Regions from separate parts of the Massilia pseudoviolaceinigra genome, predicted to be linked through region 2. Evidence: riboswitches for the same ligand, from Rfam matches in the RefSeq annotation. Region 2 holds a riboswitch; the other holds the start of a gene.
The links. A riboswitch is a leader RNA that binds a small molecule or an ion and turns the genes downstream of it on or off. The one in region 2 is predicted to bind glycine.

Region 1: another riboswitch for glycine. It lies ahead of gcvT (glycine cleavage system aminomethyltransferase GcvT); the one in region 2 lies ahead of RBA40_RS29060 (D-amino acid dehydrogenase).

What each region holds. Positions count from the first base shown of each region.
Region 1 is NZ_JAVCWL010000008.1:120,606-132,621, reverse strand. It holds gene ligA (NAD-dependent DNA ligase LigA) at 1-149, opposite strand, end outside; gene RBA40_RS10080 (cell division protein ZipA C-terminal FtsZ-binding domain-containing protein) at 212-1,357, opposite strand; gene smc (chromosome segregation protein SMC) at 1,354-4,881, opposite strand; gene RBA40_RS10070 (phosphatase PAP2 family protein) at 5,074-5,742, opposite strand; gene RBA40_RS10065 (DUF1631 family protein) at 5,873-8,302, opposite strand; gene RBA40_RS33545 (methyl-accepting chemotaxis protein) at 8,564-9,175, shown strand; gene RBA40_RS10055 (hypothetical protein) at 9,400-9,678, shown strand; gene RBA40_RS10050 (ATP-dependent Clp protease proteolytic subunit) at 9,854-10,414, opposite strand; glycine riboswitch at 10,540-10,625, shown strand; glycine riboswitch at 10,644-10,749, shown strand; gene gcvT (glycine cleavage system aminomethyltransferase GcvT) at 10,822-11,940, shown strand; gene gcvH (glycine cleavage system protein GcvH) at 12,003-12,016, shown strand, end outside.
Region 2 is NZ_JAVCWL010000040.1:63,354-75,369, reverse strand. It holds gene RBA40_RS29075 (hypothetical protein) at 82-402, opposite strand; gene RBA40_RS29070 (vWA domain-containing protein) at 630-2,183, opposite strand; gene rtcR (RNA repair transcriptional activator RtcR) at 2,378-3,988, shown strand; glycine riboswitch at 4,108-4,215, shown strand; glycine riboswitch at 4,216-4,325, shown strand; gene RBA40_RS29060 (D-amino acid dehydrogenase) at 4,385-5,617, shown strand; gene RBA40_RS29055 (hypothetical protein) at 5,743-6,477, shown strand; gene RBA40_RS29050 (C39 family peptidase) at 6,523-7,116, shown strand; gene RBA40_RS29045 (MerR family transcriptional regulator) at 7,290-8,300, shown strand; gene RBA40_RS29040 (carotenoid oxygenase family protein) at 8,319-9,728, shown strand; gene RBA40_RS29035 (enoyl-CoA hydratase) at 9,730-10,506, opposite strand; gene mltA (murein transglycosylase A) at 10,565-11,776, opposite strand; gene apaG (Co2+/Mg2+ efflux facilitator ApaG/CorD) at 11,952-12,016, opposite strand, start outside.

The DNA of each region.
Region 1 (12,016 bases), on a different contig from region 2:
GAGTCGACCGATACCGCTTCCGGGTGCGCCGCTTCGAGCGCCTGCAGTTCGCGGAACAGGCGGTCGTACTCGGCGTCCGGAATGGTCGGCGCATCCTGCACGTGGTAAGAAAAAATGTGGCGATTCAGTTCGGCCGTGAGCTGCGCCATGCGGCCGAGGTAATCGCTATCCTGCGTTGCTGTTGTTGTTGTCGTCACGATGATCTTTTTTATTAGCTGAACAAGCGCATGGCGCGCGTCGAACCGGCCGCAATGTCGGCCGCTTCCATCTCCTGGTAGAAATCGAGTACCTGGCTGTTGATTTCGGCAAGCGCCTGGTCGGTCAGCGGCTGGTCGCTGTCGTCGACGATGACGGCGTCCAGCCGCCCCACCAGCGCCTTGGCGCAATTGAGCATGGCGCCGAAGCCGTCGCGCGCCGGCGCCACGCATGGCACGTCCAGCAGCAAGGTCAGGCGCGAAGTGGTGTCGGCGCCGAGGGTGACGTTGGTGGTCAGCGTGAACAGCTGGCCGCCGTCGCCATCCGGCATGATGTAGCGCCCGTCGGGACGCACATCGAAGCCCTGCTTCTCCAGCGCGCCGATCAAGGTGGCGATCGACCACGGCGCGCCGTACGACATCAGGTTCACGCCCAGCTGGGCGTCGTGCCCGGCCACGAAGCGGTGCAAGGTGCGCGACTCGCCCATGACTTCGATCATGTCCGGAATTTCCGGCTCGGCGCCGATGTCGTCGGCCACCGCGCGCAAGCGCGTGACCAGTTCGGAGTATTCGAGTTCGTTCAGCGCCGTGGTGCGGCTGGCCATCTGCACGCCGGCCTGCAGCTTGGTGTAGACGCCGCCATGGACGATCGGTTCCCAGTCGCCGTTGACGTGCAGGCCGATGAAGTGCACCGGCTTGTTGCCGACGTGGCGCAGGGTGTGCAGGATCGGCAGGATTTTGTCGCCCCGCACCGGCGCTTCGAGCGCCAGCGGAATCAGCACATCGATCAGCGGGTCGACCAGGCTGGTGGCCAGCTCGGTGGCCGGGCTCAGTGCTTCCACCGGCGCCGCCACGGGCGCCACCGGCGCGACCGGCTGCGCCGCTTCGTCGTCGAAACGCGCTGCCGGTGCTGCTGCGACCGGCGCTGCGACCGGCACGGGGGCCGCGGCAGGCGTGTCGTCGCCCACCGGGGCCGGCTTGACGTCGAACGTCGGCTCGCTGCGCACGATGTCGCCGGGACGCAGCAGCACATCGTCATGCTCGGACGAGAAGGCGCGTTCGACACTCTTCTTGGCCTTGTGCTCCTGCCATTTGTTGTATGCAAAGACGCCGGCGACGAATACGCCGCTGGCACCGATCAGGCTCATTTGTAAATCTGTCATGCTGCTTGTGCCTCGGTAGCAAAATTTGCGGCGGACTCCATGTCCACCGCCACAATGCGCGATACGCCCTGCTCCTGCATCGTCACACCGATCAGTTGATTGGCCATTTCCATCGCAATTTTATTGTGCGAAATGAAAAGGAATTGAGTATGGTCGGACATCCGTTTTACCATGCGGCAGAATCGCTCGGTGTTCGCGTCGTCCAGCGGCGCGTCGACCTCGTCGAGCAGGCAGAATGGCGCCGGATTGAGGCGGAACATCGAGAACACCAGCGCGGTCGCGGTCAGCGCTTTTTCGCCGCCCGACAGCAAGTGGATGGTGGCGTTCTTTTTGCCCGGCGGCTGCGCCATGACCTGCACGCCGGAGTCGAGAATTTCGTCGCCCGTCATCACCAGCTTGGCGTTGCCGCCGCCGAAGAGGATAGGGAACAGTTCCGAAAAATGGTGATTGACCTTGTCGAAGGTATCCTGCAGCAGCTCGCGCGTTTCCTTGTCGATGCGGGCGATCGCGTCTTCCAGGGTCATGATCGCCTCGTTCAGGTCATTGTTCTGCGCGTCGAGGAAGTTCTTGCGCTCGGACGCCTGCGCCAGCTCGTCGAGCGCGGCCAGGTTGACGGCGCCCAGCAGCGCGATGGCATTCGTCAAACGCGTCACCTCGCCCTGCAGGTAGGACGGCTTCATGTCGGGATGGAGCTTTTCGGAGAGCGCCGCTTCGTCGGCATCGACCGTTTTCAGCGCTTCGGCGAACTGCTCCTGGTTCAGGCGCGCGGCCTGCTCCTTGAGCTGCATTTCCATGATCTTGTCGCGCTGCGGCTGCAGGCTGCGTTCGGACTGGGTGCGCGTGTCTTCGGCGGCACGCAGCTGCTGCGTGATCTGGTCGAGCTCATGGCGCGCATCCGACAGCGCGCGCTCCTGGCTGGTGCGCCGGTCCAGCAATTCTTGCAGGCCGTCGCTGGCGGCGCCGCTTTCCAGCGCTTCGAGCTCCATCTGGCCGACCGCGATGCTCTCGCCCACCTGGGCCGCCTGCTGCGTGGCGGTGGCGATATTGCGGCGCAGTTCCTCGATCTTGCTGCGCTGGGTTTTTTCGGCGAACTGCGCTTCCTGGGCCGCGCGCTCGAGCTCGCGCAGCTTTTCGCGCGCGTCCGTCAGCGCCTGTTCGCGGTTCAGGAACTCGGTCTGGCCATCTTCGTGCGCGCCCTGCAGCTCGGCCAGTTCCATGTCGAGCTGCTCGAATTTTTCCTCGGATTCCATGCGGATCTGCTGCTGCTCGGCTTCCTGCGCCGCGATTTCGGCCAGGTCGGCCTGGATCTGCGTGCTGCGCTGGTTGAAGCGCGCCTCGACCTCGGACTGCTTGACCACCTCGATCTGCAGCGCGTGCACGCCTTGCGTGAGCGTGGCCACGCGCTGGCGCGCATCCTGCAGGCGCCGCGTGAGGTCCGACATGGCGGCGTCTGCGCGCACCGCACGGGCACGTGCTTCGTCGGCCAGCATGGTTTGCGCGCGCAGCTGCTTGCCGATGTTGTCGATCTCCTGCTGGCGCCCCAGCATGCCATCCTGCTCGCTATCGGCCGCGTAGAAACGCACGCTCGACTGGGTCACCACGTGGCCCTGACGCGTGATGAAGGAGCCGCCCTGCGGCAGGCGCGCGCGTTCGGCAAAGGCGCTGGCCGTGTCTTCGGCGGCGAAGACATTGTGCAGCCAGTCGCCCAACAACCCGCGCAGGCCCGGTTCATTGAGCTTGAGCAGGCTGGCGAACGATGTGAGGCCCGGCGTTTCGGCAGGCAGCACGGCGCCGGCGAGCGATGGCGCGTACAGGGCCAGCTTGGCCGGCGGCGCATCGCTGAAAAAAGCCTTGGCCCATTCGATGTTCGACATTTCGAGCGCGCCGGTGCGCTCGCGCAGCACCGATTCAAGCGCCGTTTCCCAGCCCTGTTCGATGCCCAGCTTTTGCCACAGGCGCGGCAGCGCATCGAGTTCGTGCTTTTGCAGCCAGGGCTGGACCTTGCCCTGTGTTTGCACGCGTTCCTGCAACTGCTTCAGGGCCGACAGGCGCGCTTCCAGCTGCGCGTTGGCAGCGGTTTCGGCGTTCACCTGCGCCTGGGCGGCGGCGCGTTCCTCTTCGGTGCGCTGCTGCTGGTCGGTCGCTTCTTCGAGCAGCATGGTCTGCTCTTCCAGCGCCTGCTGCTTTTCCTCCAGCTGCATGCGCAGGTTGGCCAAATGGCTGCTGTCGGGCAGATTAAGGCCGTTCTTTTCCTGCTGCAGGCGCTCGCGCCGCGTTTGCAGGCCATTGAGGATATTCGAAGCGTTGCGCTGGTGCGCCGATTCGAGTTCGATCTGCTGCTGCGCCTGCATGATGCGGGCGCGCGATTCGGTCGTCTTGTGCTGGGCCGCGCGCCAGGCGGCGTCCAGGTCCGGCAGGCGCTCGCCCTGGGCTTCGGCGTTCATCTGCGACTGCTCGACCCTCCCGCCCAGTTCTTCGAGCAGGTACTCGGCTTCCTCGATCTGCTGCTGGTAATCCTGGCCCTGCGTCTGCCACTGGTTGCGCTGGGCGTTCAGCGCCAGCAGCTGGTTTTGCAGGCGGCTGCGCGATTCGATGACGAACTTGATCTGCGCTTCCAGGCTGCCGATTTCCGAGTTGGTCTGGTACAGGTGGCCCTGCGCCGTGTGCAGGCGGTCGCCCACCGAAAAATGCGCCTGGCGCATGTGTTCGAGATCGAGTTCGACGTGGCGCAGCTTGGCCGTCTGCTCTTCCAGATCGGTCTGGGCCTGCTCCATCTCGCGGAAGTAGCGATTCTGCTCGGTCTGCGCTTCGTTCTTGCGCAGCAGCCAGAGAAGCTTTTGTTTTTCTTCCTGGTCCGCCTGCAGCGAATGGAATTTGTTGGCGACGACCGCCTGCGCTTCGAGCTTTTCGAGGTTGGCGTTCAGTTCGCGCAGGATGTCTTCCACCCGCAGCAGGTTTTCGCGCGTGTCGCCCAAGCGGTTTTCGGTTTCGCGCCGGCGTTCCTTGTACTTCGACACGCCGGCCGCTTCTTCGAGGAAGACGCGCAGCTCTTCCGGGCGCGACTCGATGATGCGCGAGATCATGCCTTGGCCGATGATGGCGTAGGCGCGCGGGCCGAGGCCCGTGCCGAGGAAAATATCCTGGATGTCGCGCCGGCGCACCGGCTGGCTGTTGATGTAGTAGGTCGAGGTGCCGTCGCGCGTGAGGGTGCGCTTGACGGCGATTTCGGCATACTGGCCCCACTGGCCGGAAGCCTTGCCGTCGTTATTGTCGAACACCAGTTCGACCGAGGCGCGCCCGGCCGGCTTGCGGTGGGTCGAGCCGTTGAAAATGACGTCCTGCATGGACTCGCCGCGCAGCTCGGAAGCCTTCGATTCGCCCAGCACCCAGCGCACCGCGTCGATGATGTTCGACTTGCCGCAACCATTGGGACCGACCACGCCAACCAGCTGCCCCGGCACCTGGAAATTGGTGGGATCGACGAATGACTTAAATCCCGACAATTTAATGGAAGACAGGCGCACGTTGTATAGCTAGCTCGGGAATCCTAAAGGTGTCCATCATACCATTTGTTGTCATGTTTTCGGGGGGATGAGGCGTGGGGCCGGGGCGGAGTTCTTTGCTGAGCGAAGGGGCCTTGGATTCCCGCCGGCGCGGGAATGACGGTTTTACGGGTTGCGGCAACAAAAACGACTCAGTACGCTCAACATTTCACCTTAAAAACAGACGTAGTTGAAGTAGCGCTCGGCTTTGGGGCACGGCGGGGAGTAAGGATTGCGCGTCGGGCCCCAGGTGGCTGTCGTGTAGACGCGGTCGGCCCCGGACAGGCCGAGCGCCAGACCCGTCATCCACTGCTGGGAATTATGCGATTCGCCCTTGTACGGAATGCACAGCACGGCCAAGGTCAGCGCGATCAGGGTCAAGCTGGGCTGAAACTGGCGGTTCGAGCGCACCAGCGCGATGAAACCGGCGGCGCAGGCCAGTCCGAGCAGGCAGCCCAGAATCGCTTCCGAGCTGCTGTGGGTTTCGACCATCACGCGCGAGAGCGTGACGCCCAGCGCCAGCGCCAGCCCCACGCTGACCGCGACGTAGCGCCACATCTTGGTGCGTCCGCACAGGGCCAGGTAGGCGGCCACCGGAAACACGGCCGCGGCGCGCGCGGCGTGGCCGCTAAAGCCGGCGAAATGCAGCGCTTCGATGCCGACGCCCCAGCCGAGGAAGGCGATCTTGCTGCCGATGACGATCAACATGGTGGCGCCGAACAGCAGGCACCAGTACAGGGCGCGGCGGCGGCAGTGGGCGGCGGCGAGCCAGACAGCAATGGCGATACCCAGGGGTGCGGTGACGGCGATGCCGCCGAGCGCGGTAAGGTGATACCAATTCATAGACAAAAGCCGGTAGTGAACAAAGCCGGGCATGGGCGGCAGTACAGAAACTGTGCAACGCCCGCTCAGGCCCGGCCCGAATGATACGCGAATGTAAACAATGTGCGAATACTAACGGAACACGCCTGCCTCAGGCAGCGACCGACTGCGCCGTTTTTTCCGCGTCGCCGAGCGCCTCGTCCATTGCCTGCGACAGTGCGCGGCCGACCACGCCTTCGACCTTCATGACGCGTACGCGCTGGGCGCGGTAGGCTTCGATGAGCTTGTCGGACGAGAGGGAAAACGCTTCCTGCCGCGCCCCGGTCGAGAAGATGTACAGGGTGCGCAGCGGGCTGATCCATGCCAGCTTGACCTTGCGGATGCTGCCGTCCGGATCGGTGAATTCGATCCACATATTGCGTTCGAGGGCGTCGACGCCCAGTTCGGCATCGTCCAGCTCGACGTGAGCCGCTTCTTCGGCCGCGGCCAGGGCTTCGTTTTCCTTTTCCAGCCGGCGCATTGCGTCTTGCTGGGCGACTTCGACGGCGATTTCGAGCTGGCGTTCCGGCGTGATGTCGAGCGGCGCGCGCACTATTGACGCGTGGCACTCCGCCAGGTCGGCAAAGAACTGGATGCGGTCGGCATCCTGCCACTTGATGACGTCGAGCCATTTGTTCAGGGTGGCGAGCAGGCTCGGCAGCTTGCCGATCAGGTCGCGCCGCTGTTCGTGCGTGATCTTCGGCTTCACGCTCCAGATCAGTTCATCCATGGTCTTGGTGGCATTGCCGACCGCGCCTGGCTTGTCATCCTCAACGCTGTAGGCGACCGTCATCACGGAGGTCCACTTGTTTTCAAGGAAGGTTTCCAGCATGGCCACCACCTGCCCGCTGCCGACCCGCGCCGCGACCGCGCTCTTCGCCGAACGGGTTGCGGCGGTGACTTTTTCCTGGCGCAATGCGGCGGCGATCGGCGCCGCGATGGCGGTCGCGGCCGCCGTTTCCTCGGCCTTGATGGTTTCTTCGAGCTCGGCCACCACTTCCGAAAACACGTCGGCCGGCGCGCCGCCGTCATCCTGGTCGCGCCCGACCCGCTCCACGCCGCGCTGCATGACCTGGAACAGCGGATCGTCCGGGCCGGAGCGCTGCTCCAGGCCCATGGTCGACATCAGGTCGATCATGCGGCGCGCCGGGTGCGTTTCCTCGAAGAAGAAATTCTTGTCGGCCAGCGCCGCCTTGAGCACCGGAATTTGCAGCGACTGGATCAGGTCGCGCGAATCCTTGGGAATGTTCGGGTCGAGCAACACCGTCTCGAAAATCTTCGACAGCAGGTCGATGGTGCTTTCATCGCCGCGCGACAGTGATCCTTTTGGAATGCTTTCCTTCAAGCGCGGCAAATAAAACACATTGCCCGCCTGCGCCTCGGCCGGGGTCGGCGCCACGTTGCTGAACTGTTCCGGCATGCGGCCCTGCAAGCCCTTGAGCACTTCGAGCAGGGAGGCGGGAACCATCACCTGGCCGCCATCCATGACCTGGCCGAAGCCGCCCGCGGCAATGCCGCCGCCTCCGGCAAACTGGGCCGGCGCGAAGCCGCCTGCGGCGTGGCTGCCCTGCGCCGGCGCGCCGCCCTGGTGCGCCGGGCCGCCATGCCACGGCGCGGCCGGCACGCTGGCCTCGCCCGCCTCGCCGCCTGGCGCGCCATGGAAGGCGGCGGCGCCGCTCGGACGCCAGCCGCCGGCCGATGGCGCCATGGCCGGCAGGTCGGGAATCATCGGGATGTCGAAGGCGGACGCGGCCGCCGGCGCATCATCCTCGTCGCGCAGGAACTGGCGCAGCTGCTTGGCCAGTTCGGCCTGGCCGCTGGCGCGCGCTTTTTTGGCCGCGGCCGCGCTTTCGGTTTTCTTGATCTTGAAGGCGTCCACCGAGCCGGGCTGGACACCCTTGTTCATCAGCAGGTCGCACAGCGCGTCGTACATCGGCGCGAAGTCGAACAGCAGCGACGGGCGCAGCATCGGCAGGATCAGCCCGTGGGCCTCCTCGTCCGGCTCGAACTCGCGCCAGGCTTGCTGCAGGGCCGACAGGAACATTTCGGGACGGAAGGGATTCTGACTGATGCGCAGCACGTCGCGCTCGAGCAGGAAGCCGAGGCGCACATTGAGGGTGGCGATCTGGGTCGCATACTGCATTTCGAAGGGACGGCTGATGGCATCGAAAGCGACGCGGCTGTCCATTTCCTCGTAGGGCACCAGTTCCAGCGCGGCGGGCAAGGCCATCGTGGACTTTTTAAGCGGCGGCAACAGCACGTCGACCTCGGCACGCATGGCGCGTCCGATACCGGCGGCAGCGACATGAAAGAAGGCGTAGGTGTTGTTTTTTAGCAGATTCCCCGACTTTACCCGCTGAAACACGGCGCGCGCATCGAGCGCCGGGTCGGTCACATCAAGCAACGCCGCAACGAGACGCGTCGCCACGGCCATCAAGTGGTCGTTGGCATGCTTGGTCACGGTCACGACAAGCGCCTCCAACAGCTCGTGGCGCGACGGACCAGTCTTCCTTGCTGCGGCGGATGGTGAAGGTGGAGCCATTGTCTGCTCGTTGGGGGGGGGTTAGAGATCTTTTGCCATAACAAACATTCTCTCACATTATTGCCGACTGGCAACGGGAAAATTTGAAACAAAGCGTTATTTTTTGTTCAATCGCCTTATTTTCATGACCATTCTTGCTTTTCCCTAAAGCAAAAGCCGATTTTCGTCATTTGGACTGTTGATGAAAAACAAACCCGAAATAAAAAGTTTCTCTAACATAATTACAATTCCACGCAGCAATTTATTTCTTGAGGACTAGCCATGGTAACGATCCGCCGCCACGATCTCAAGCTCACCCTGTATCTGGGCTTTGCCGTTCTGGTCGGGCTGGGCGTCTGGCTGTCCATTGTACTGCTCAGTCAGCTTGAACAGATGAAAGCGGTAACGGCGCCGGCGGTCCAAAGTTTAAGCGAAACTTTGGGTCCCTTGACCGGCATCATGGCAGACGACAGCGCCGCGCGCGCCGAGGCCGATTACGCCGCGGCCCGCCTGTGGGTCTGGTTTTGCATAGGCGCCAACGCGGCCGGGGCCGTGCTGTTGGGGCTGTGGATCAAGGCAGCGATGGTAACGCCTCCCGTCCAGGTGCGGCGCAAGCCTGGAGCGGCGACGTTGACGGTCGCGGGCAATGGGCTGATCGTGCGTGCCATCGAGCGCAGCGCGCAGTGCGGCGTTGCCCTCCCCATGCATGGCGAGGGCAACGCGGCGCGCGCCTTGCCGGCGCCACGGACCGCGGGTGCAGGAGCTGGCGATGCGGCGGCCCGGCTGGCCCGGCTGAGCCGCATTATCGATGCCGTCGCCTTCCAGACCACCATCCTCGCCGTCAACGCCGCGGTCGAGGCGGCCCGCGCCGGACAGGCGCCGCCGCGCCACTGAACGTGCGTCACTGACAGTGCGCCGCTGAGCGCGCGACAACGGGCGATTTCTTTGCTGCATTAATTGCAATCCTGTAGGAACTACTCCTACACGAGTGCAAGGTAAATTCCGATACCTCTTCAACGGTGCGGCTCGCATGATGATGTCACCGGAAACGCTGAAGAGAGTGCCTCTTCAGCATCACCGGCGAGCACGACATTTTCAAACTTTCAAAAGGAATGAACATGAACTCGAATCAGAAAAGCGGTCAGGGCAACAAGCAAAGCGATAGTTCCAGCTCGAACAAGCAATCGGGCTCGCAAGGTTCCGGCAGCGGATCGCGCTCCGGCGGCGGCACTCAGGGCGGAACCCATGAGCAGCACGTGGAAGCCGGCCGTCAAAGCCACAAGAATGACGACAAGGACAGCGGCTCGAAACAGTCCGGTTCCGGTTCGGGCAACAAGCAGTCCGGATCGAATTCCGGCAGCAGCAGCGGCAGCAAAGGCGGCGGCGACAAACGCTGATCGCTAGCATGACGCAGGCGTCGCCGGGTTTCCGGGCGGCGCCATGCACTAATTAAACAGGAAGCAATAGAAAGAGTCTGCACCGGCCCGGCCGTTGACAGGCTCTTTTTTTAACTGCGCGCCGCAAGCACCCATTGTGACCGGCACGGCCAGTCACAATTGCTGGTTCACTTGTTCAGATATTGCGGATATGAACGCCCTTCGGCGGCGCAAAGTCGGCCACGTCATTGATCACGCGGGCAATCTTGGCATCGCGCGCGGTCAGGTGCAGGTCGGAATACTGGTGAATCGCCCACTGCTCCGGCAGCAGCTCGATGTGCTTGCGCAAAATCGATTCGGTGCGCGCATCGTCGGCGCGCAAGCCTTCGACGATGATATTGAGCGCATCCGGACGCGCGCCGGGCGAGGCCGTCGCATGCGACTTGTGCACCATGAAGCGCGCCGTTTCGCTGGCGTAGCGCCGCGTGCCGGACAAGAACAGGATGACGGCGATCGACGCCACCGCCCCGGCGTTGTACATGACGAACTTGACCGGCGAGTTCGACAGGACGTTGTACAGGCAAAGCCCGTCGCTGACGTAGCCGCCGTTCGACTGGATCAGCACGTGCGCCGTTTCGACGCCGTTCTCGCTCATGCCGGACACCGCCTCGAACACGCGATGCACCATATCGCTGTTCACATCGCCCGACAAAGTGAACCAGGCATCAGTCTGTTGGATCGTTTTTTCTTCGCTCATGGCTGTATGCTCGCAAAGTAGATGAATTATTTTAACAAATCGGGACAAGCATGGTTTTCAACGGGTAGCTCATTCGTGCGCGCCCCCACAAGGTTGACAGTTACGCCCTGCTGGCATATCCTCCACAGTCTTGATCGGGAGAGGGCAGCGCACGCTGCCGCCGAAGGGGCATCACCCAAAAACTCTCAGGCAAAAGGACCGGTCAGGGGTCGGCGGCGCACAGCGCCCCCGGCTGAACTCTGGAGAGCGGCCGCGGCACCATGCCGGCGGCCCACCGAAGGGGCAGGCGGAGCATCATCCGCTATCTCTCAGGTACCAAGGACAGAGGGGCGCGAAGCATTCAGGAACGGCAAGAGCCGCTCCACGTCTGCTCGTCGTACCCCCATTCACTCTGCCTTGAGGATTCCATGACGCTTAAAGCGACCCCGCTCAATTCCGCACACCGCGCCGCCGGCGCCAAGATGGTCGATTTCGGCGGCTGGGACATGCCCGTCAACTACGGCTCGCAAATCGAAGAACACCAGGCCGTGCGCGGCGACGTCGGCATGTTCGACGTGTCGCACATGTGCGTGGTCGATATCGAAGGCGACAATGCCCGCCCTTTCCTGCGCTCCCTGCTGGCCAATAACGTCGACAAGCTGCAGGTGGCCGGCAAGGCACTGTATTCGTGCATGCTCAATCCGCAAGGCTTCGTCATCGACGACCTGATCGTCTACTTCTTCAGCGAGACCTGGTTCCGCCTGGTCGTCAACGCCGGCACCGCCGAAAAAGACGTGGCCTGGATCGGCGCCCGGAACGACGCCACCAAGAGCGGCGTGACCATCACCGAGCGCCGCGACGGCAACGCGCCGATGGCGCTGATCGCCGTCCAGGGCCCGAATGCGCGCGCCAAGGTATGGCAGGTGCTGCCGACCACCCAGGGCGCCTGCGAGCCCCTGAAACCGTTCAATGCCGTCATCGTCAAGGACACCGCCTTCGGCGAAGTGATGGTGGCGCGCACCGGTTACACTGGCGAAGATGGATTCGAACTGGCCTTCCCTGCTTCCCAGGCCGACGCGTTGTGGAACGCGCTGGTGGCCGCCGGCGTCAAGCCGGCCGGCCTGGGCGCGCGCGACACGCTGCGCCTGGAAGCGGGCATGAACCTGTACGGCCAGGACATGGACGACACGGTCAACCCGCTCGACGCCGGCTTGGCCTGGACCGTCGACCTGAACGCCGAGCGCGACTTCATCGGCAAGACCGCGCTCAAAGCGATGGGCCAGAACTTTCAATTCGTGGGCCTGATCCTGCGCGAAAAAGGCGGCATCCTGCGCGCGCACCAGAAAGTGGTGGCCGCTGACGGCACCACCGGCGAAATCACCAGCGGCACCTTCAGCCCGACCATGCAGGAAGCGATCGCCCTGGCACGCGTGCCGATGGGTGTGGCCGTGGGCGACACCGTGCACGTCGAAATCCGCGACAAAAAGCTGGCCGCCAGCGTCGTCAAGCTGCCGTTCGTGCGAAACGGTAAAATCCTCGCTGCCTGATCGGGGCAACACACACCAATTAGTAGTATTTACATCGACCGCGACCTCTTGGAGCAAACATTATGAACATCCCAGC
Region 2 (12,016 bases):
AAAAGGTGATGACAAGGGTGATGAAATGTGAGCCAGGCACAAGGCCGACCGGAATCGAACCGGGTTTAGCTGAAGCACGCTTCAGCGCTCTTCCAGTGTAATTTCATCTGCATTCATCGAAACAAGGGTGGCGACAACATCATCCGGACATTTGCTGACATTTGCTCTAACCAACTGAGCTACGGTCGCTTGCGCAGCCGCCCGGACTCGAACGGGGACAAAATGTAATCCGGACTGCATTCGCCTAAAATAATTCCCGACAAGATCGGCAGGACACTTGTTGCCGGCATAACGCCAAAGCACAACATCGATGTAGTCCTTGCCCGCATTCGGGGTAAAACGATTGAGCACAATGCGACAAAAAATCCGATGCGAAGTAAATTTTGGAAGATGTATTCGCATCAAGCATTCGCACTGCACTCAAAACCTATACGACAAATTCCCGACAAAGTTCGGCAGGACATCAACTGCCGGCGCCAAGCCAAAAGCAGCCCCCTATGTAGTCCCGCCCGCATTCGGGGTAAAACGATTGAGCACAGCGCGACAAGGAGTCGATGCGAAATGGAACATGGGAAAATGTATTCGCATCAGCATTCGCGCTGCACTCAAAACCTGTATTTCAACTATCCTTACTCCAGCGCGATCGATTCGATCTCGCCCACCCAGTGTCCTGCGCCCAGCTGGCCGGCCGAAAACGCTGCGATGATCTTGAATACGTCGTCCGAAAAACCGCCCACATTCAATACATCGGCACGCTCCGCCGCCTGGCTGGTACTGTTCGGCGTGCAGTCGATGCACACCAGCCGCGCCGCCGGATTGCGCTCCTTGAACACCGCCCATTGCGCCATCGTCGCCGTGGCACCCGCACGCTGGTCGATCCACGATTCATTGTCGGACACGTACACCACCAGGTCGGCCATGACCTTCTGCTTGTTCATCTGCGCCAGCGGTGCACTGCAATTGGTACCGCCACCGCCAATCGCCGCCAGCTTCTGCGCATTGGTCATGACCGTATCGCGGGCATTCAGGTCGCACACCCTCACATAATTCTCGAACGGCAGCACCAGCGCATCCGGATTCTTGCGCAGCATGGCCGCGGCAATCAGTCCCGCCACATCGATACAGCGCACCTTCGAGGTGGCCGTGCCACGGTAACCCGATACCGGCGACTGCATCGATCCCGACACATCCGGGCAAATCACCACCTTGCCTTCGACTTTCGGCACATTGGCGAGCGACAGCTCCAGCGCATCCTGCAAGGCATCGCTGATTGCACGCGGCACGTCGTCTGACGCCGCCATATACGCCGACATCAACTGATAAGGAAACACGCCCGCCCGGGCAATCGCCTCCGGATCGCGCAGCTTGTCGGCGATGACTTCAATCATGCCGGGCAACTGGTACACGCCATTGCGTCCGAACGTATTCAGATTCATGCGCACCATGTGCCAGCCGCCCTGGCGCGCAATCTGCGCCCACGCCTGCGCCGACAATGTCAGTGACGTCAGCATCTGAAACGGCACTTCCGGCACTGGCTGCGACTGGTCGGCCTTATAAGCCTCGAAAGCCTTGAGCGCATCCGGCAGCTCCTGCGCATTGAACGGCTTGCCGATCAACCAGGCGAAAAACGCTTCACGCCAGGCTTGCGACGGCTTCGGATGCACCATCTTCACCACATCGCCCAGCGAAGGCGCATTCCCGATCGACGCCGCCAGCAGCTCTTTTTCCGAAGCGCGGTTCAACCATTGCTGCACCAGCTTTTTCGGCCGGGTGCCCAGCGATTTCCGGCCGGCCGCGCCGGAGCGGATGATCTGCACCACATTGCGCAGCATCTTGCCGTTATTGACGACCCGGCGAAACACCGGCGTCAATTCCGCCGCACCCTTGGCGGCCAGCACGGCCGTCAGCAGCGCCGGCATATCCTTCATATAACCACGTTCGCGGCAGTAAATCGCCGTTTGCGCGATGAATTTGGCATCGACCTTTTCGCACAGCTCCATCACCGTCGCCAGCTGCGATTGCGCATTGACGTAGTACGTCGAATTGAGGCAACCGGTGGCCGCATACTGCGCCAACTGGTGCCGCGGCGTCATGGTGTAAGCCGGAGCGCCTTCCGAATTAAGACCGTCGGCACGAGGGACAAAGATTCCCTTCAGGGTCTGGAACAACTGTGCGTTTGCCATTTTTACTTCCTCACTTATCTCGTTTGTATCTCCTCTATTGCAAATGCTGTGCCAGGTCTGCAGCCAGCTCAGGCAGAACAACGCAAGTCCTTGATTTAAAAAAGATTATCAATTCTTCAAGCAAGATCACCAAGAAATAGACAAGCAGACAACCCCGTGATAAATTATCCGACCAGATAAAACTTTATACGGATATGAAACAGAAACGCATCGTAGTCATCGGTTTCGTCGGCACCCAGCTCGACAGCGGCCAAGGCCCGGCCCGCTGGGAAAAGTGGCGTCCCAGCATCGCCATCACCCAGCACGAGGAATACGCCGTCGACCGCTTCGAGATGCTCTTCAGCGGCAAATTCGGCCCGCTGGTGGACGCGGTCACGGCCGACATCGCCGCCGTCTCGCCCGAAACCACAGTCGTGCCGCACCACATTCCGATCAGCGACGCCTGGGATTTCGGCGAGGTCTACGGCGCCCTGTTCGACTTCGCCAAGACCTACCCCTTCGATCCGGATAACGAGGATTACTGGGTCCACATCACCACCGGCACCCACGTCGTGCAAATCTGCATGTTCCTGATGACCGAGGCGCGCTTCTTCCCCGGCCGCCTGCTGCAAAGCTCGCCGCCACAGCGCCAGTCCAGCAAGGAACCAGGCAGCTACGCACTGATCGACCTCGACCTGTCGCGCTACGACCAGATCGCCCAGCGCTTTTCGCGCGAGCAAGCCGAAGGCGTGGCGTTCCTCAAGTCCGGCATCGCCACCCGCAACGCCCGCTTCAACACCATGATCGACGAGATCGAACGTGTCGCCATCAAGTCGCGCGCGCCCATGCTGCTGATGGGCCCGACCGGCGCCGGCAAATCCTTCCTCGCGCGCCGGGTGTACGAACTGAAGAAAACACGCCATCAGCTCGACGGCAAATTCATCGAACTCAACTGCGCCACCCTGCACGGCGACGGCGCCGCCTCGACCCTGTTCGGCCACGTCAAAGGCTCCTTCACGGGCGCCGCCGCCGACCGCCCCGGCTTGCTGCGCAGTGCGCACAAGGGCTTGCTGTTCCTCGACGAAATCGGCGAACTGGGGCCCGATGAACAGGCGATGCTGCTCAAGGCCATCGAAGAAAAGCGCTTTCATCCGGTCGGCAGCGACAGCGAAGTGCAAAGCGACTTCCAGCTCATCGCCGGCACCAACCGCGATCTCGCCAGCGACGTGATGGCCGGGCGTTTCCGCGAAGACTTGTACGCCCGCATCAATTTGTGGACCTACGCCCTGCCCGGCCTGGTCGACCGGCCCGAAGACATCGAACCCAACCTGGTCTACCAGTTGAACCAGTTCAGCCAGGAGTACGGCCAGATGGTGCGCTTCAACAAGGAAGCGCGCGAACGCTACATGCGCTTCGCGATATCGCCCGAGGCGGTCTGGGCCGGCAACTTCCGCGACCTGTCGGCCTCGGTGACAAGGATGGCCACGCTGGCCGAAGCCGGCGGCATTTCGGAAAGCATCGTCAGCGCCGAAGTGGCGCGGCTGCAAAAACTCTGGCACCACCACACGCGCGCCCCAAGCGCGGCCGAGGTCGATCTGGCCGAACTGATGGGTGACGAGGCCGCTGCCGGCCTCGACCTGTTCGACGCCATGCAACTGGCCGCCGTGGTCAGGGTATGCCGCCAGTCGGTTACCTTGTCGGATGCGGGACGCAAGCTGTTTGCCGTCTCGCGCAGCGCCAAAAGCAAACCGAACGATGCCGACCGCCTGAAGAAATTCCTGGCGCGCTTTGCGCTCGAATGGGACCAGGTTTGCGGCAAATCGTAAAGCGAGCGCTCTGTCGGTATTGTCGAGGAAACAACACCTATCACTAAAAATGGTTGTATTGACGTCATTTTCTGCGGTATTCTGCATACATATGCTTATGGCATATTTAGCGCAATGCTAAGGCGTTATCGGGAGAGTCTGTCGGTTACAAGCTGGTCTTGTATGTCGACGGCGCCGAAGGAGCAACCGCCCCGGAATCTCTCAGGCAAAAGGACCGATAACCCATTTGAACTCTGAAGAGCCACCGGAAGTCGTCATCCGGTGCACCGAAGGAGCAAACCGGCCACGCATCGCGCGTTGCCGGTGAATCTCTCAGGTCCAGCACAGAGGGGGTATCCGACGCGCACCAGCGCGCGGAACGCCCTCTATCCGACGTTTCTGGAATCTGAACTGGACATGAAAACCATTGCAGTAATTGGCGGCGGGATCACCGGCGTCACGACCGCTTACGCCCTGGCGAAACGTGGCTTTGCCACGACCCTGCTGGAAAAACATCGCTACGCGGCGATGGAAACCTCGTTCGCCAACGGCGGCCAGCTGTCGGCCTCCAACGCGGAAGTGTGGAACCACCGCTCCACCATGCTCAAGGGCCTGAAGTGGATGTTCCGGCGCGACGCGCCGCTGCTGGTGAACCCCAAACCGAGCTGGCACAAGCTGTCGTGGTTCGCCGAATTTGCCGCCGCCATTCCCCACTACCGCAGGAACACCGTGGAGACGGCGCGCCTGGCGATTGCCGCGCGCGAGCACCTGTTTGCGTGGGCCGAGGCGGAGGGCATCGACTTCGACGTCAAGCGCGAAGGCATCCTGCACATCTACCGCGACAAGGCCGGTTTCGAGCACGCCGCCACGGTCAGCAAGATGCTGGCCGCCGGCGGCCTGGCGCGCCGCGCGGTAACGCCAGGCGAAATGCGCGGCATCGAACCGACCCTGGCGGGCGACTATTACGGCGGCTTTTTCACCGACAGCGACGCCACCGGCGACATCCACAAATTCACCACCGGCCTTGCTGCCGCCGCCCGCCGCAACGGCGTGGACTGCCGCTACGGCATGCAGATCGGCGCCGTGCGCACCGACGGCCGCCACGCCCACGTCACCCTGGGCGACGGCGAGCGGACCCAGACCGAGACCTACGACGGCGTCGTCATCTGCGCCGGCACCGCCAGCCGCGCCCTGGCCGCGAGCCTGGGCGACCGGGTCAACATCTACCCCGTGAAAGGCTACTCGATCACGGTCAACCTGCCTGATGCCGCCAGCCAGGCCGCCGCGCCCACCGTCAGCCTGCTCGACGACGCCACCAAGCTGGTGACCAGCCGCCTCGGGCTTGACCGCTTCCGCGTGGCCGGCACGGCCGAATTCAACGGCTTTAACCGCGACATCCGCGACGACCGGATTCGCCCGCTGATCGACTGGGTGCATGAATGCTTCCCGGGCGTGAACACGCGCAGCGTGATTCCATGGGCCGGCTTGCGGCCGATGATGCCGACCATGCTGCCGCGCGTCGGCCGCGGCAAATCGCCCTGCGTCTTCTACAACACGGGACACGGGCATCTGGGCTGGACCCTGTCGGCCGTCACCGCCGACATGATCGGCGACTTGATGCACCGTTCCCTCGATTTTCCAACGCACTGACGACGTGCGTTGACACTGGTGTCCGGCATGCGTGCATGCCCTTGTTGTTGCAGCACTCACCCCGTTTGGACAGGCGGGGTTCTTGTATCAATCTATGTGAGGAGAAGTCAATAATGCAAACAAAAATGCTCTCAGCCCGCACCATGCTCGCCGCCCTGCTGTGCGGCGCAAGCCTGGCCCTGGCCGGCGCGCCAGCGATGGCCCAGTCGGATGGAACCAGTACCTTCAAAGCGGTGCCCAAGCGCGCCGCGGCGGCGGCGCAAGCGGCGGCCCAACGCGACTTCGCCCAGTTCGTCACAGCCCAGTTGCAGGCCCGTGGCACCAGCGGCACGCCGGTCGACTTCCCGCTTGAAATCAACGACATGCAGGATCTGAAAGACGCGAAGATCGGCTACGGCTTCCCGGTCTACACGATCGATCCGAACGAACTGCTGGCAGGACGCGGCAGCATGAAACAGATGGCCAAGGCCACCGGCCAGTGGCGCTTCGTGATCCTGCTGAACCAGCGTCCGATCGGCATGGCGACGGTGGAGCTCAACAACGGGAACTACGAAACGGTCGCCTATGGCGCCGCCGTGCTGGCGAAGGATGTGGATGCGTCGATGGGCTACTACGGCGACGCCGCGAGATCGAATGTGCGCTTCGTGCGCATCTTCCAGGCGCGCTCGGACCTGCTCGAAGTGGTTGGACGGGAAGACGGCCGCACGCGCTACGCGCCATTGCATTCGGCGCGCGAATCGCTGCTGATGCAGCAGCGTGCCGTCAAGGAAGGCAAGGCCAGCGAGGCGCTGATGGAAGAGGCAGATATCCTGCAGCCGCTGCGCAGCGTGGTCAAGCAAACCATGGACGCCTCGAAGTAAGCCCGGCATCGGCTACACCATCCTTAGAACGAATCAGGAGATAACATGAATACAAATATCAAAAAGCTCGTCGTCGGTGCTTCGCTTTTACTGGCGCTGCCAGCGGCCATGGCCCAATGGCGCACCCTCGCCGTTCCGCTGACGACCCAGGAACACAGCCAGTGGTGCTGGTCCGCCTCGAGCAAGGCGATCCTGAACTTCTACAAGAAGACACCGAGCCAGTGCCAGATCGTGAACTGGGCGTTCGGCTTGAACTACGCCTGCGGCAACACCTACTTCAACTGGAACAGCTACGCCAACCAGCCGAACAATATGTACGGCTCCAACGGCAGCGTGCAGAACATCCTGAAAGCATGGGGCGTGGCAAACGGCGCGTACAGCGTGGCCTCGTCATGGAACAGCGTGGTGGCCGACATCAACGCCAACCGCCCGTTCGTGATTCGCTACGGTTGGAGCAACGGCGGTGGTCACATCATGGTGGGACGTGGCTACGCGACGACCAATGGCGTGAACTACGTGTACATCATGGACCCGTGGCCGGGTGAAGGGCAGACCTACCGCACCTACAACTCCGCCGTATCGGCATCCGATCACCGCTGGACGCATACCCAGCGCATGAGCATCAACGGGCCAATCTAAGCACTTGATGTAAGCCACAAACTAAGTGGAAGCTAGATAGTTCATTCATCCCGCTATATTCAGCTCCGTCATTCCCGCCTGCGCGGGAATGACGCCCTTTGGGCTATCAACTTATGAATGCTTGACCCTCTCGCTACGTGACGGTTTACCATCTTGCAAATGGAGAAACCGGCATGCTACTGAAAATAGGACAACTGGCACGGCGCAGCGGCTTGAGCGTGCGCGCCCTGCGCCATTACGACGATATCGCCTTGCTGACACCGTCGGCCCGGTCCGACAACGGCTACCGCCTGTACGACAGCGCGGACGTGGCCCGGCTGTATCGCATCCAGGCACTGCGCCGTCTCGACCTGCCGCTGACGCAGATCCAGGCCATGCTGGCCGATGGCGGTGCCAGCCTGCCGCAAGTGGTGGAGCAGCAGATCGCGTCGCTCGAACGCCAGATCGCACAAGCATCGGCCCTGCACGGCCATCTGCGCCAATTGCAGGCGCAGCTCGCGGAACGCCATGAACCGTCGATGGACAACTGGCTGGCCGCTCTCGAACGCATGGCCGCCAGCGCGCGCTATTTCACCGACGCCGAACTGCACACACTGACAACGCGGCGCCAGCAACGCAACGGCGACAACGCGCACTTGACCTCCACGCTGCATGATCTCATGGGCCGGGGCGTCAAACCGGACAGTCTTGAAGCGGGCGCGCTCGCGCAATCCTGGATCGCAGCCCTGCTCGACGACGTGGGCGGCGACGAGGCCATGCTCATGAAGCTCTACGCCATGAACTGGAACGAACCCACCCTGCATATGCTCAGTGGCGTCGACCGCACGGCGATGCAGTTCATTTCGCACGCAATGGCGCACCGGCGCCTGGCCATCTACGCCGCCTACTGCAGCAAGGCCGAAATGGTCCTGCTGCGCCAGCACTACGTCAAGCAAACCGACGCCTGGCCCATTCTCATCTGCGCCTTGCGCGATCACCTGGCCCGAGACACGCCGCCCGCCAGCGCCGACGTGCAAGCACTGGCGCGCCAGTGGCAGGCGCTGTCGCTGGCCAAGGCGGCGGGCGACCCCGCGCTCCAGGCCAAGCTGCGTCACGCCTTCGAGCAGGAGTCCGAACTGCGCGTCGGTTCCGGCATCGACGCGCCGCTGATTGCTTACGTCCGCGAAGCCGTGCAAAGTCTCTGAACTCACCAAGGAATCACCATGTCAGGCCATTTCTTTAGCGGGAACTACGCTCCCCTGGACACCGAATGCGACATCGACGCCCTGCCGGTCCAGGGCGTGCTGCCGCCGCAGCTGCGCGGTGCGCTGTACCGCGTCGGACCAAATCCCCGGTTCGCGCCGCGCGACGACCGCTATCACTGGTTCGCCGGCGACGGCATGGTGCACGCCTTCTTCATCGGCGATGGCAAAATCGCCTATGCCAACCGCTGGGCGCGCACGCCGAAATGGCAGCTCGAAGACAATGCCGGCCGCGCCCTGTTCGGCACCTTCGGCAACCCGGCCACCAGCGACCCGTCGGTCCACGGCAAAAACAGCGGCACCGCCAACACCAACATGGTGTGGCACGGCGAGCGCCTGTTTGCGCTGGAAGAGTCGCACCAGCCGTTTGAAATCGATCCGCACACGCTGGCGTCAAAGGGACACCAGGATTTCGGCGGCGCCGTGGACAAGCGCTTCACTGCGCATCCCAAGGCCGATCCGGCCACGGGCGAGCTGCACTTCTTCGCCTACCTGCCCGACAGCCCGGGTGAACCCAACCTGCTGTACGGCGTCCTCGATGCGCGCTGCAAGGTCACCACGCTCGAACCCTTCCGCGCGCCTTACGCGAGCATGATGCACGACTTCATGCTGACAGAACGCCACGTGCTGTTTCCGGTCACGCCGCTGACCATCAGCGTGGAGCGCGCCATGAAAGGACTGCCCCTGTTTGCGTGGGAAGCGGACAAGCGCAGCTACGTCGGCATCGGCGTGCGCGGGCAGCCGATGGACACGCTGCGCTGGTTCGCCAGCGATGCCTGCCACGTATTCCATGTGATGAATGCCTGGGACGATGGCGGCCGCATCGTGGCCTACGTGATGGAATCGGTCACCGCACCGGGCATGCCCAACGCCGACGGCACCCGGGGCGACCCGGCCGGGATGGCAGCGCGTCTTTGCCGCTGGACGTTCGATCTGGAGAGCGATGGCGACGGCTTCGAGCGCACCATCCTCGACGACCTGGCGGCCGAATTTCCGCGCATCGACGAGCGCTATACCGGGCGCCGCAACCGCGTCGGTTTTTACTGCTGCCACAGCGAGAAGCGTGTCAGGAACGATTCGGAGAGTGTGCTGTACGACTCGCTGGCCTGCTTCGACTTTGCGTCAGGCACGCGCCAGCTATATACACTGCCGGCCGGCGACGTCATTTCCGAACCGGTATTCGTCGCGCGCTCGGCGCAGTCGCCCGAAGGCGACGGCTGGCTGCTGGCGGTCGCGTGGCGCGCACAGGAAGGCCGCAGCGACCTGCTGGTGATCGACGCCACGGACGTGGCGGCCGGCCCCGTCGCGACGGTATGCCTGCCGCACCGGATACCGTTCGGCTTTCACGGCAGCTGGCGCGCCAGAGACTGATTTACAGACCGTCGAAGTTGGCCGGACGCTTGGCCAGGAACGCCTGCATGCCTTCCTTCTGCGCCGGCGTGCCGAAAGCCGCGTGAAAGTAGCGGCGCTCGTAGCGCACGCCTTCGGTCAGCGTGGTCTCGAACGCACGGTTGACGCTATCCTTGATCGCCATCGCCACCGTTACCGACATCGAGGCGATCGTGGTGGCTGCGGCCAGCGCTTCTTCCATCACCTTGTCGGCCGGGACCACGCGCGACACCAAACCGGTGCGCTCCGCTTCGGCCGCATCGATCATGCGCGCCGTCAGAAGCATGTCCATGGCCTTGGCCTTGCCGATGGTGCGCGGCAGGCGCTGCGTGCCGCCGGCGCCCGGGGTGACGCCGACCTTGATTTCAGGCTGGCCGAATTTGGCGGTGTCCGCCGCGATCAGGAAGTCGCACATCATGGCCAGCTCGCAGCCGCCGCCCAGGCAAAAGCCCTGCACCACGCCGATGACGGGTTTGCGCACGTTGAGGATGTGTTCCCAGTTGCGGCCGATGTAGTTGCCGCCGTAAGTGTCGCCGTAGTCGTAGTCGACCATCGCCGCGATGTCGGCGCCGGCCGCAAAGGCTTTTTCGCTGCCGGTCAGGATGATGCAGCCGATACTGCTGTCGGCGTCGAACTTGTACAGCGCGTCGCCCAGTTCGTCCATCATGTTGTCGTTCAGGGCGTTGAGCGCTTTTGGACGGTTCAGGCGAATCACGGCTACTTTGCCGTGGGTCTCGATCAGCAGGTCTGCATAGTTCATGGAATCCTCATTAAAAAAGCGTGGAGTAATGTGCGATTGTAGCGAATCCGCGGCGGCATCAGGGTTTGGGCAGCAGCACCCAGAGCTGGCCGCGCTGCTTCATGCGGCCGGCATTTTCCATCGCCTCGTAGCCGAAGCCGAAGAAGAAGTCGGCCCGCACCGCGCCGCGAATGGCGCCCCCGGTATCCTGCCCCATCACCAGGCGCTGCATCGGCACGTCGCTGCCCGATTCGGTGGTGGCCAGGTAAATCGGCGCGCCGAGCGGCAACAACGTGGGGTCGATCGCGACCGAACGCGCAGGCGTCAATGCCACGCCCAGCGCACCCTTGGGCCCGACCGACGGATCGGGCAGGCGCTCTTCGCGGAAGAAAATGAAGCTCGGGTTGGCGTTGAACAGTTCCTGGCGCCGCTCGGGGTGCGCCGCGATCCACGCTTTGATCCCCTGCGCGGTCGCCTCAAGCGATGTCAGTTCGCCCTGTTCGATCAGCCAGCGCCCGATCGCCTTGTATGGATGGCCGTTCTGGTCGGCGTAAGCCACGCGCACGGTCTCGCCGCTGTCGGCCAGCTTGACCCGCCCCGAACCCTGCACCTCCAGGAAGAACGCTTCGACCGGATCGTCCACCCACAGCAGCTCCTTGCCGCTAACGTCGGCCCGTTCGATCTCGGCCCGGCTGCCGTACGGGACCACCTTCTTGCCAACCAGCCGTCCGCGCACACGCTTGTTTTTCAGCTCCGGGTAGACGCTGGCCAGGTCGATCGTCAGCAGGTCGTCCGGCACCCGGTACAGGGGCGTCTGGAAGGCGCCGCCGCGTTTGCGGGCGCCGCGCAGCAGGGGCTCGTAGTAGCCGGTGATCAGCCCTGTGTCGGCGCCGTCCGCCGCGCGCACCTGGTTCGGCACGAAGTGCGTTTCAAAATAGCCGCGAATGGCCGCGCCATCTTTGGCATCGACCGTGCGCGCGGCGCCGCACGCGGTTTTCCATTCGGGCTTGCGCCCCAGCACCCCGCACGACGTCATGAAGGCCGGCCAGGCCTGGCGCAGGTCGTCGCGCTCCCACCCGGGCAGCGCGCCGAAGGTCGATGGGGTCATGAGCGGCGCCGGTTCGGCCTTCACGGGTGGCGCCACCGGTGGCTCCACCGGCGGCGGTATCTGCATCACCGGCGGCGGCATGACGACCGGCGGCGCCGGCCGGGGTTCAGGCGTGGCGCATGCCGCGAGGGCCAGCGCGACGGCGCCGGCCGAAACGAGTAAACTGCTACGTGTTGAAGACATGGGAGTCGATATGTGGGTATTAATGCTTGAAGCAGGCGTGGCGCTGTTCCTGCTGGTGTTTATCGTGTGGTGGACGATGTATTCGGGACAGAAGCCGACCAATAACGGTCAGGAGCTGAACGCGCCGGAAAAGAAAAAGGAACTGCCCGACGACACCGCCCACTGATCGCCGATCTCAGTGCAGGGTGCGTGGCAGCGACAGCACGAATTCGGGAATCTTGGTCTCGAACTGATGGCCGT